2 regions of the Feifania hominis genome follow, and region 2 is predicted to be linked to the other one. Evidence: riboswitches for the same ligand, from Rfam matches in the RefSeq annotation. Region 2 holds a riboswitch; the other holds the start of a gene.
The links. A riboswitch is a leader RNA that binds a small molecule or an ion and turns the genes downstream of it on or off. The one in region 2 is predicted to bind cobalamin.
Positions count from the first base shown of each region.

Region 1: it holds a riboswitch for cobalamin, as region 2 does, so the genes downstream of both, H8695_RS05685 (anaerobic ribonucleoside triphosphate reductase) here and H8695_RS04095 (immunoglobulin-like domain-containing protein) in region 2, are expected to answer to the same signal.

Region 1 is NZ_JACRSP010000002.1:472,188-477,240, forward strand. Features, by position in the region: gene spoIIID (sporulation transcriptional regulator SpoIIID) at 1-68, shown strand, start outside; gene H8695_RS05680 (sugar phosphate isomerase/epimerase family protein) at 114-998, opposite strand; cobalamin riboswitch at 1,395-1,579, shown strand; gene H8695_RS05685 (anaerobic ribonucleoside triphosphate reductase) at 1,678-4,026, shown strand; gene nrdG (anaerobic ribonucleoside-triphosphate reductase activating protein) at 4,019-4,528, shown strand; gene H8695_RS05695 (NUDIX hydrolase) at 4,543-5,053, shown strand, end outside.
Region 2 is NZ_JACRSP010000002.1:129,009-134,061, forward strand. Features, by position in the region: gene H8695_RS04095 (immunoglobulin-like domain-containing protein) at 1-3,250, opposite strand, end outside; cobalamin riboswitch at 3,354-3,557, opposite strand; gene H8695_RS04100 (M56 family metallopeptidase) at 3,589-5,053, opposite strand, start outside.

The DNA.
Region 1 (5,053 bases), 340 kb from region 2:
AAAATAAAGCCGAGCGCCACATCCGCGGCGGGCAGGCGACAAAAGAAAAGTATCTCTCACAGAAATAGTGTTCGAAAAAAAAAGAGGGCGGCATCTGTGCCGCCCTCTTTTTTCTATGCTCCGAAGTACTCCCGACGCATGGCCTTTAAAAAGTCCACCGACTGGCGCATCTCCTCAAGGCCGTTCATCCCGTCCTCTATGGAGATCCAGCCGTTAAAATCAACCGATTTGAGCCGTTTGAAAATTTCATTGTAGTCGTTCATTCCCCGCCCTGTGACACCGTGCATGAGAATTTTGGCGTAACCTTTCACCCCGTCTGCCCCCTTGAGATCCTCCGCCGTGAAGCCGGGCGCAAGATAGCGGTCGCTCGCATGCATGGTGCGCACATAGGGCAGCACCTCGTCGAGCAGCGCAAGGGGGTCCTCCCCTGCAACCACGGTGTTTGACGGGTCGTACTGAACCCCGAAACAGTCGCAGGCAAGCTGCCTGACGATCGGCAGATAGACCTCCATACGCTGGGCAAACTCCGAGTACTCCCAGTAGCCGTCCTTGTAGTGATTTTCCATGACCAGAGTAACCCCGCAGGCGCGTGCCGTATCGAAGCACTCACTGATGCACTCGACCACCATCTGTGTGCCGTCATATACACTCACATTCGGGCGTCTCTGGCCCGAGAGCGTGCGGCAGTAGCGTCCGCCGAGGGCGGCCGTGGCGTAAATCATGCGCTTCTGGCGGTCAATCTGCTCACGGCGCGCGGCCGGATCGGGATTGGTAAAATCCGGGGAAAAGCACATCATCGGCAGCTCCATGCCATAGCTCTGAGCCCTGGAGCGAATCTGCGCGAGAGTCCCCTCGTCAAAGGATTTGATAAAGCCGCTGTACATTTCAAGCCCCTCGCAGTCGAGGACGCGGGCTTTCTCAAACCAGTCGAACAGTTCCATTCGGCCGTCGGTAATGTCGTGGCTCCAGCACTTGGGAAAAGCGGAAATTTTAAGCATGTCAGTTCCTCCCCCGGCAGTTCACATAATTTAATAGGTAGTCAAACAGAGCGATCTGGCCATGCGTTCAGCCATCCCGCAGGGACTTGCCCCGTAAGGGGTAAGAGCACGGCCTGAATTCCATATAATAGCTGCTCTGCGGCTATCATAGCATGACCGCGAAGCAGTTATGGTATGATACGGCCATTGTTCAGCCGTCCCGCAGGGACTTGCCCCGTAAGGGGCAAGAAAAACGGCCTAAATTCCATATAATAGCCGCTCTGCGGCTATTATATCACGAAATCGGAAATATGCTCAAAAAAAGTCCTCTTTTTTCTGTCAACTTTTTCACTCCGGTGCATTGACATTCACTCTCTCACTATATACAATATATGTGTCTTATCTGTCAAGACAAAACTACATATTGTGTATGTCAGTGCCGCCTCCGGGCGGCTCAAAAGGGAAGTCAGGTGAGAATCCTGCACGGTCCCGCCGCTGTGTGGACCCCGAGTTTCCCGGTAGACGCCACTGCTTTCGCGGGAAGGCGCCGGGGAATGATGACGGACCAAAGTCAGAAGACCTGCTGACAGACTCCCGTCGCCACGGTGTATGGCGAGAACGGACAACAGTCAATTACCCTGTGACGCGTGCCGTTTGGCGCGCTTTTTTTGACGCAGCGCAGAAAGGAAGGAAGAAAACCATGAGCACTACGGCAACCTCTACCACAGTTACCATCAACACCATCACCAAGCGGGATGGCCGAGTCGTCCCGTTTGACCCCTCCAAAATTGCGGGGGCCATATCCAAGGCCTTTGCCGCTACAAAGTCCCCCAAGAGCGAGGCCGAGTGTGCCGCGCTTGCGGGCGAAGTTGTCGCGAGTCTGCTCGAGGACGGCCTTATCACCCCCTCCATCGAGCAGATTCAGGACACGGTGGAAAAGGTTCTCATCCAAAACGGCTTTGTGCGCACCGCCAAGGCCTACATCCTCTACCGCGCGGAGCGCAGCCGTGTGCGCGAGATGGACAACCGCCTGATGAAGACCTACCAGGACATCACGTTTCGCGACGCGGCCGAGTCCGATATCAAGCGTGAAAACGCCAACATCGACGGCGACACCGCAATGGGAACCATGCTCAAATACGGCTCCGAGGGCTCCAAGCTCTTCTACGAGATGTTTGTACTCAAGCCCGAGCATGCGCAGGCCCACCGCGACGGCGACATCCACATCCACGATATGGACTTCTACACGCTGACCACCACCTGCTGCCAGATTGATCTGCTGAGTCTGTTCAAAGACGGCTTTTCGACCGGCCACGGCGTGCTGCGCGAGCCAAACGACATCACCAGCTATTCGGCGCTGTGCTGCATCGCCATCCAGTCGAACCAGAATGATCAGCACGGTGGCCAGTCCATCGTCAATTTCGACTACGGCATGGCGCCGGGCGTTGCCAAGACCTACCGCAAGCTCTACCGCAATCATCTGGCGGACGCTCTGGAATTTGACCTTGACGAGAGTGGTCTGCGGGAGAAAGTGGTTGAAATTCTCGATGCCATCCGCGAGAAGGACGGGCTCGGTCCGACACTCGAGGGCTATGAGAAATTCGAGAAAAAGCTGGCTCCCTCCCTCTGCGAGCACTTCGGCCTCGAGAAGAAGGAGGCCGAGCGGCTGTGCCGGTTCGTTCGGGAAAAGGCCCGCGCCGAGACCGACAAGACGACCTACCAGGCCATGGAGGCCTTTGTTCACAATCTCAATACCATGCACTCGCGTGCCGGCGCGCAGACGCCGTTTTCCTCGATCAACTACGGCATGGACACCTCGCCCGAGGCGCGCATGGTGATGAGAAATCTTCTTCTCGCAACCGAGGCCGGCCTCGGCCACGGCGAGACGCCGATCTTCCCCATACAGATCTTCCGCGTCAAAGAGGGAGTCAACTACAACCCCGGCGACCCGAACTACGACCTGTTCCAGCTCGCCTGCCGGGTGAGCGCGAAGCGGCTGTTCCCGAACTTCTCCTTTGTCGACGCGCCGTTCAATCTTCAGTATTACAAGCCCGGCCACCCCGAGACCGAGATCGCCTACATGGGCTGCCGCACACGCGTCATGGGCAATGTCTACGACCCGGACCGCGAGATTTCAAACGGGCGCGGCAACCTGTCGTTCACCTCGATCAATCTGCCGCGTATCGCCATCCGCTCGCGCGGTGACATCTCGTTTTTCTTTGAGGAACTCGACCGCAAGATGGCCCTTGTCGTCGACCAGCTCAATGAGCGCTTTGAGATTCAGGCGAAGAAAAAAGTCAAAAACTTCCCGTTTCTCATGGGGCAGGGCGTCTGGATCGACAGCGACAAGCTCGACTGGGAGGATGAGATTCGCGAGATTCTCAAGCACGGCACACTGACCGTCGGCTTCATCGGCCTCGCCGAGTGTCTCAAGGCCCTGGTCGGCGCACACCACGGCGAGAGCGAGACCTCGCAGAACCTCGGTCTTGAGATCATCGGCCACATGCGCGAATGGCTCGACGATCTCTCGGCCCGCACGGGGATGAACTACTCGCTCATCGCGACGCCCGCCGAGGGTCTCTCGGGGCGCTTCGTGCGCCTCGACCGCGCCAAATACGGCGTCATCGAGGGTGTGACTGACCGCGAGTACTACACCAACAGCTTCCACATCCCGGTCTACTACCCGATCTCCGCCTTTGACAAGATTCGCCTGGAGGCGCCCTACCATGCGCTGACAAACGGCGGCCACATCTCCTACATCGAACTCGACGGCGACCCGTCGCAGAATCTCGCGGCCTTTGAAAAGGTGGTTCGCTACATGCACGACTGCGGCATCGGCTACGGCTCGATCAATCATCCGGTCGACCGCGACCCGGTCTGCGGCTACAACGGCATCATCGGCGACACCTGCCCGCAGTGCGGGCGCAGCGAGGGCGACATCCCCTTTGAGCGCATCCGCCGCATCACGGGCTATCTGGTCGGTACGCTCAGCCGCTTCAACAACGCCAAGCGTGCCGAGGAGCGCGACCGGGTCAAGCACAATGTCTGATCTCGAGCAGCTCATCCGGGTTGCCGGGACCGTCAACGACTCCATCGTCGACGGCCCCGGCATGCGTTTTACCCTCTTCACCCAGGGCTGCCCGCACCACTGCCCCGGCTGCCACAATCCCCAGACCCACGACCCGGATGCGGGCAGTCTGATGAGCGTCGGTGAAATCTGGCAGCGGATTGTCAAAAACCCGCTTCTCGACGGAATCACGCTCTCGGGCGGCGAACCTTTTTCGCAGCCTGCTCCCCTCACGGCGCTCGCCCGGCTGGCCCGTGGGCACGGATTGCATGTGATGGCCTACAGCGGCTATACCTTTGAGGAGCTTCTCGCGCGCGGCGAGGAGACTCTCGCGCTTCTCGGCCAGCTCGACTTGCTCGTCGACGGACGCTTCGTGCTTGCCGAACGGACGCTCTCGCTGCCTTTCCGGGGTTCTAAAAATCAGCGGATTCTTGACGTGCCGCGCTCTCTTACGTCCGGCGCCGCCGTGGAAGCCCCGCTCTGAGAGGAGAGACCATCATGCACTTTTCCGACAGCCTGCTTCGCTACCGGCCCCACGACCGGGAGGAAGACGACACGCTTCACAGGATGCTGCGCCTCTGGCAGGAGGATGGCGAGCGCGCTTTCACCCGCGAAAACACGGCTGCCCACTTCACTTCGGCCGGATTTCTGGTAAACGCCACGCGCACTCACACCCTGATGATCTACCACCGCATCTACCGCTCCTGGTCCTGGACCGGCGGACACGCCGACGGGGAGACCGACCTGCTGCAAACGGCGCTGCGCGAGGCGCGCGAGGAGACCGGCCTTGCCCTTGTCACGGCGCTTTCAGAGGAGCCCGTGTCCCTCGACATTCTCCCGGTGCCCGCCCATGAGAAGCGCGGTCAGCCGGTTGCCGCCCACCTGCACTACAACGCGGCCTACGCGCTGCTGGCAGACGAGGCAGCCCCCCTCAGACAGAATGTGGAGGAGACGCTCGGCGTGCGCTGGCTCCCTCTTGCGCAGCTCCCGCAGTACTGCTCAGAGCCCG
Region 2 (5,053 bases):
ATCTTTTGACTCCCATGGCAGCGCTCAGCGCGAGAAACGCCTGCTTGGTGGCATAGTCGTTGGAAAAGCCGTCGCCCGCGCTGTTCTTATGGGATACAAGCCCGTCGAGCAGACTTGTGTCCTGCTTGACAAAGCGCGGGTCACTGTCGGGGTCGATGCCGAGCTGTGCAAGCGCGATGATGACCATTGCGTCGGCGTTGGCATTGCCAAAGCTGCCGTCGTCGCCCTGTTTTTCCGACAGAGTCTCCACGAGCGCATCCACGGCCGTCTTCACCTGCGGGCGGTCATAAAAGGGCGTCAGACCCTGTAAAATCATCGCGGGGGTGTCCGCTCCCCAGCCCCAGTTGACGTTCTCAAGCTCTGCGAGCAGGTAATCGATGTGCGCGTCAACCATTGCGCTGGATGTTACTCCGCCCTGCCGCAGCGCGGTGAGCACATAGGGCGCGATGGTGGAGTAATAGCCCTGTTTGGCCTCATCGAGATCAATTTTCTCAAGCTGCGCGAGCGCATCAAGCTCGGTTCGGTTGACAGTCCACAGCGAGCTTGCGTCGCGCCCGAGCGCACTCATGGCATTGACCGCGTTTGCCAGGAGATTGGCGAGCTTTGCCTGTGAGGACTCACCCTCGGCCACCGCTTTGACGGTCTTGTTGATCAGCGTCTGCTGCGCGTCGGCTGAAAGCCCGCTCCTGCCCGACAACTCCGTCCAGGCGCGCATTCCCATGGCGTGCCACCACTCGCCGCTCGCCTCCCAGAACGCACTGTCTTTCTGCGCGTATGCCGCCGCGATGTTCGCCCACAGAATCGACGCCTCATCCTGCTCGGTCCCGGCGCCGAGTACGGTCACGACGATCTGCTTTGTCACACTCTGCACACCGGGACACGCGGCGAAGCGCGGGCTTGTGAGCGTCGCTGTCAGCGTGACTTCCGTGTCCTCGGCGGGCCGTGTCACCTTGAGAGTATCCGAGATGACCGCGGGGGCGCTGCTCGACCAGGCGATGTTTGCACCGACATGGTGGTAATTGGCGGCAGCGGCAAACTCCACCGTTTCACCTGCCACCGCCGACTTCATTGCCTGCAGATCGGCGGTTACCTCACCGCGCTGGGTGTTGTCCTTTCGAATGGTCTCAAAGGTCAGGCTGTCAGCGACTCTGCGCAAAATCCCGTTTTCAGCGGCCGCTTCGGCGGCGCCGAACGCAAGCACCTTTGTCGGGAAGCGCCGCTCGGCAGTGGCCCCGTTGTATTCCAGCGTGAGCACAATATCGCCGGTCTGATCAGCGGAGGTCCTTGTGATGTCCGCGCCCGAAGTGACCGTACCGATGCCCGGGTTCTCCGACGACCACCGGACGGTGATTGCCCTCATTTCCTCCCGGAAGCCAGGCAGATCATCGACATAGTTCCAGTTGTAGGGGATGTCGTTGATGCTGTAGGTCAGCGCCATGAGATCGGCCGGGTCTTTCGTTCCACGCACGGTGACGGCGTCAAGCGAGTAGAGCGCGACTGCCTCATCGACAAGCGCCTGTGCCGACTGCTGCTCCTGCTGCGTCACAGCGGGCACGCTCACCGTAAACTTCTTTTCTCCATAACCCGGCTCGGGAGTCGGGCCGGCAGGCGCCATCCCATACTGCCAGTATGCGCCCGGATTGATGCGCGCCGTCAGCGTGACTTCGGCAGCCGGCTCCCCGACGCCAGGGCGCGTGACCTTGGCTGCAAAGGCGTTGCTTACCGCATAGTCTCCGACCGCAATCACCGAGGGATTGCTCGACGTCCAAACAAGCTCCGTGTAGTAGCCCTCCGGGTCGGTTGCGGGCAGGGAGAGGTCTGTCTTGACGTTGTCGGCGTCGGCATTGTCCCCTTTGATGACGTCAAAGCTCAGCCATGCGGCCTCAAATGCCTCCTCCTTTGTTGCTTTTCTCGCATTGATTGTCACCTTGGGCGAATAGGTCTTCTCCACCCCGCCGAGGCTGAGGGTGAACGACACCTCTTTGTTTCTCACTCTGCTCTCGCCGTAGGTGATGGTCCCATCCGGCGCGACCTGTGTCTGCTCACCCGGAACACAGGTGTCGGCTACCGTGACGGACGGGTTGATCGCCTGAACCTTCGAGCGCACCAGTTCAATGAGATTGGTATCCTGTTTTGCCGAGTTGTCCTGCTTCCACTCACTTGGCGTCACCGAGGTGGGCAGCGCGGCGACAAGCTCCTCGAGTACGGTCTCGGACGATGGCATCGCCTTGACGGTCAGCGGGATTTCCGCGGTGTCGCTTGCCGTGCCGTAGGTGACGGTCGCCGTGAGCGTGACCGTTTGATCGCCCGTTTCATAGAGCGGCCGAATCACCGTTCCGTCCGCTTTCACCACCGCGGGATTTGACGACTCCCAGGTGACGGTCGTCTTGCCGCTGGCGCCGAGTTTCAAAAGTGCCAGAGCCTGCGTCACGGCAGTGGAATCGGTGTTGCTTCCCCGAATGGCATCGAAATTGAGCGCCGCTGTGTCGCTCGCGACAGCAGCCTCTTTTTGCTCGTCGCTCTCCGCTTCGGTCACAGTGACAACGCAGACCGCCGGAACCAGACTTGTCCCCGTCTTGGCCGCAGAGAGCGCGTAGGTTCCGGGCTCTTCAAACGACAGTACCGCAAGGCCCGAGGCATCGGTCTCGCCGATTTCATCATAGGGAATGTTGCAGGAGAGCTCGTCTCCCACCAGGATGGCGGCGCCGCCAAGCGGCGTCTCGGCGCGCTCTCCATTCATCATGCCGCCCATCCAGTCGGGGGTCACGATGACATTGGAGAACAGCGTCACACCGAGCGCCGCACCGGCCGGCACCGATACGGTCTGCCGGTCAAAGCGAGTGTAGAGGTCGCTCGAATAGTCCCGGTAGACCGTTCCCTCAATGTCGTCGCCGGCGCTGAGCGTCGCGGTGGGATCCATCACCATGACACCGTTTACAAAGTATCCGACATTGGATGTCGTCACGCCCCAGAACTTTGAGAAAAAGCCTCCGCTGCCCGCGTAGCCGTCCTCTGCGTCGCAGTGTAGCTCATGGGCCATACAAAGCGCGTCAAAGGCGGTGGAGCCCTCCGGCACCTCCACCGGCACGCGCACCATGCCGTCCACGCCGTTTTTGGAGAGCTGAAACTCCCCCTCAAGGCTCACGCTCACATAGACCGTGATGTCCCCCTGCGCCGCGAGTGCCTGTGCCGGCACCAGCCCGAGCGCGAACACCAGTGCCAGAATGAGCGTCAGCAATCTCTTTTTCATACCAATCCCCTCTCTTTTTCAGACAGAAAAAAGCCGTGACAGCAAATGCCGTCACGGCCGTTTTTTCCGTGGATAATCTGCCAGCGCCTCCGTAGATCCGCAGAGGGCTCGCCTTCTGCATGCAGGTCTTCTGACTCGTGTTCCGGCGGGTTGCCCCACATGGCCCGCTCCGCCTTCCCGGTTGTCCCAGTGGCTGATTCTCATCACGAAGCGAGCCGAAAACACTCACAGCGGCGGTACCGTCCGGGATTTTCACCCGGTTTCCTATTCTCCCCGAAAGAGGGGCACATGCAGTGTGTATTCGACTGCCCGCATTATAACATCGCGCGCGGTCAAAATCAAGGGGCATATCCAAGGTATTCGTGTGAGAGAAACACCGCGTTCTCCCCCTCGAGGTAAAACGTGAAGCGCTCGGTACGAATCACATTAAAATGCGCGGTGTCGCCGTCGGCTACCATCTGTAAAATTGCCTCGACGACGCTCAGCTCCTCGCTCTCGATGCGCTTGCCCATCCGGTCGATCACATACTGCATCCCCTCGCTGTAGTCCGAGAGCATGGAGCCGTCGAAATCCAGCGGCAGCGTGAAGTCCTGCGGGTCGCTGAACGCAAATTCGTCAAAGCCATAATAGTCGAGCGTCACGTCGTAGATCGTTCGCCCCTCAGCGTCGGTCGTCGTCGCAGAGGACACCAGCCCGTAGAAAGGCTCGTAGCCGTAGGACCAGCCGGTCGGCGTGTAGACGTTGCCGTCATAGTTCCACAGGCGCGTCATCGGCTCGTGCACAACCGTCTGCACTTCAAAGTGGGTCTTGATGACGTTCTCCACATAGTCTCTCGGCATTGGCTCCTCCTTGTAGCGGGCGCTGTCGAGAATGAAGGCGTACATCAAATACTCACTGCTTGAAGCGGGCGGATTGTCCGCTTCAAATTCGGGTACAAAGTCAAAGCGGTTTTGGGTCGTCAGCTGAAAGTAGAATTCCCCAAGGCGCAGCCGTGTGGCGCGGGTGAGCGCCTGTGTGAGTGCCGCCGTGTCGGGCGAGACACTTCGAAAGCTCTCGGCGTAGGCATGGCCCTGCTGTGTCACGGCGAGATAGGGCACGCCGTCCGCCGTCGTCTGGGTGACAAGACCGTCTTCCACCGTCCGTCCGAGCGCCTCGGCGGCAGCCGGGTCCTCCACGGTCAGGCGATAGTCGATGCGGTACAGCTCCAGCGGCTCGTCGTAGCCCTCGCTGAGTGTCGCCGCAAGCTCCACTCCCACAATGCTCGAGTCTGTAACCGTGACACCGCTCTCTGCCAGAGCCGCCATGTCAGGCTCAAGCAGATGCTCGGTCGCGAGAGCAGCGAGCGTCTGATCCACATTCGGGGTATCCGCCGGAACTCTGGGGTCGGCAAACAGCATCACACTCAACGCGAGCACCAAGACCAAAATGACAAGGAGAATCCAGGCGGTCGGTCTTCGCCAGGAGAGCACATTTTTCACCCGTCCCGACACGCTGCTCTCGCCAAAGGCAAGGGGGCTCAGCAGCCCGCCCGACACCGACAGGGACAACAGCGATGTGGAATAGCTCACCCGGATATCCCCTGCTGTGCGCCGCATGACGCTCTCGTCACAGGACATCTCCATATCCCGATTCATCAGCCGATAGGCAAGCCAGACCAGCGGGTTGAACCAGTGCAGCGCAAGCGCCGCAAAAAAGGCAGCGCGCGCCACATGGTCCCCCCGGCGAATGTGGGTCCGCTCATGCTCGATGATATAGGCGCGTTCCTGCCCCTCGAGGCCCAGCGGCAGATAGATGTTCGGCCGG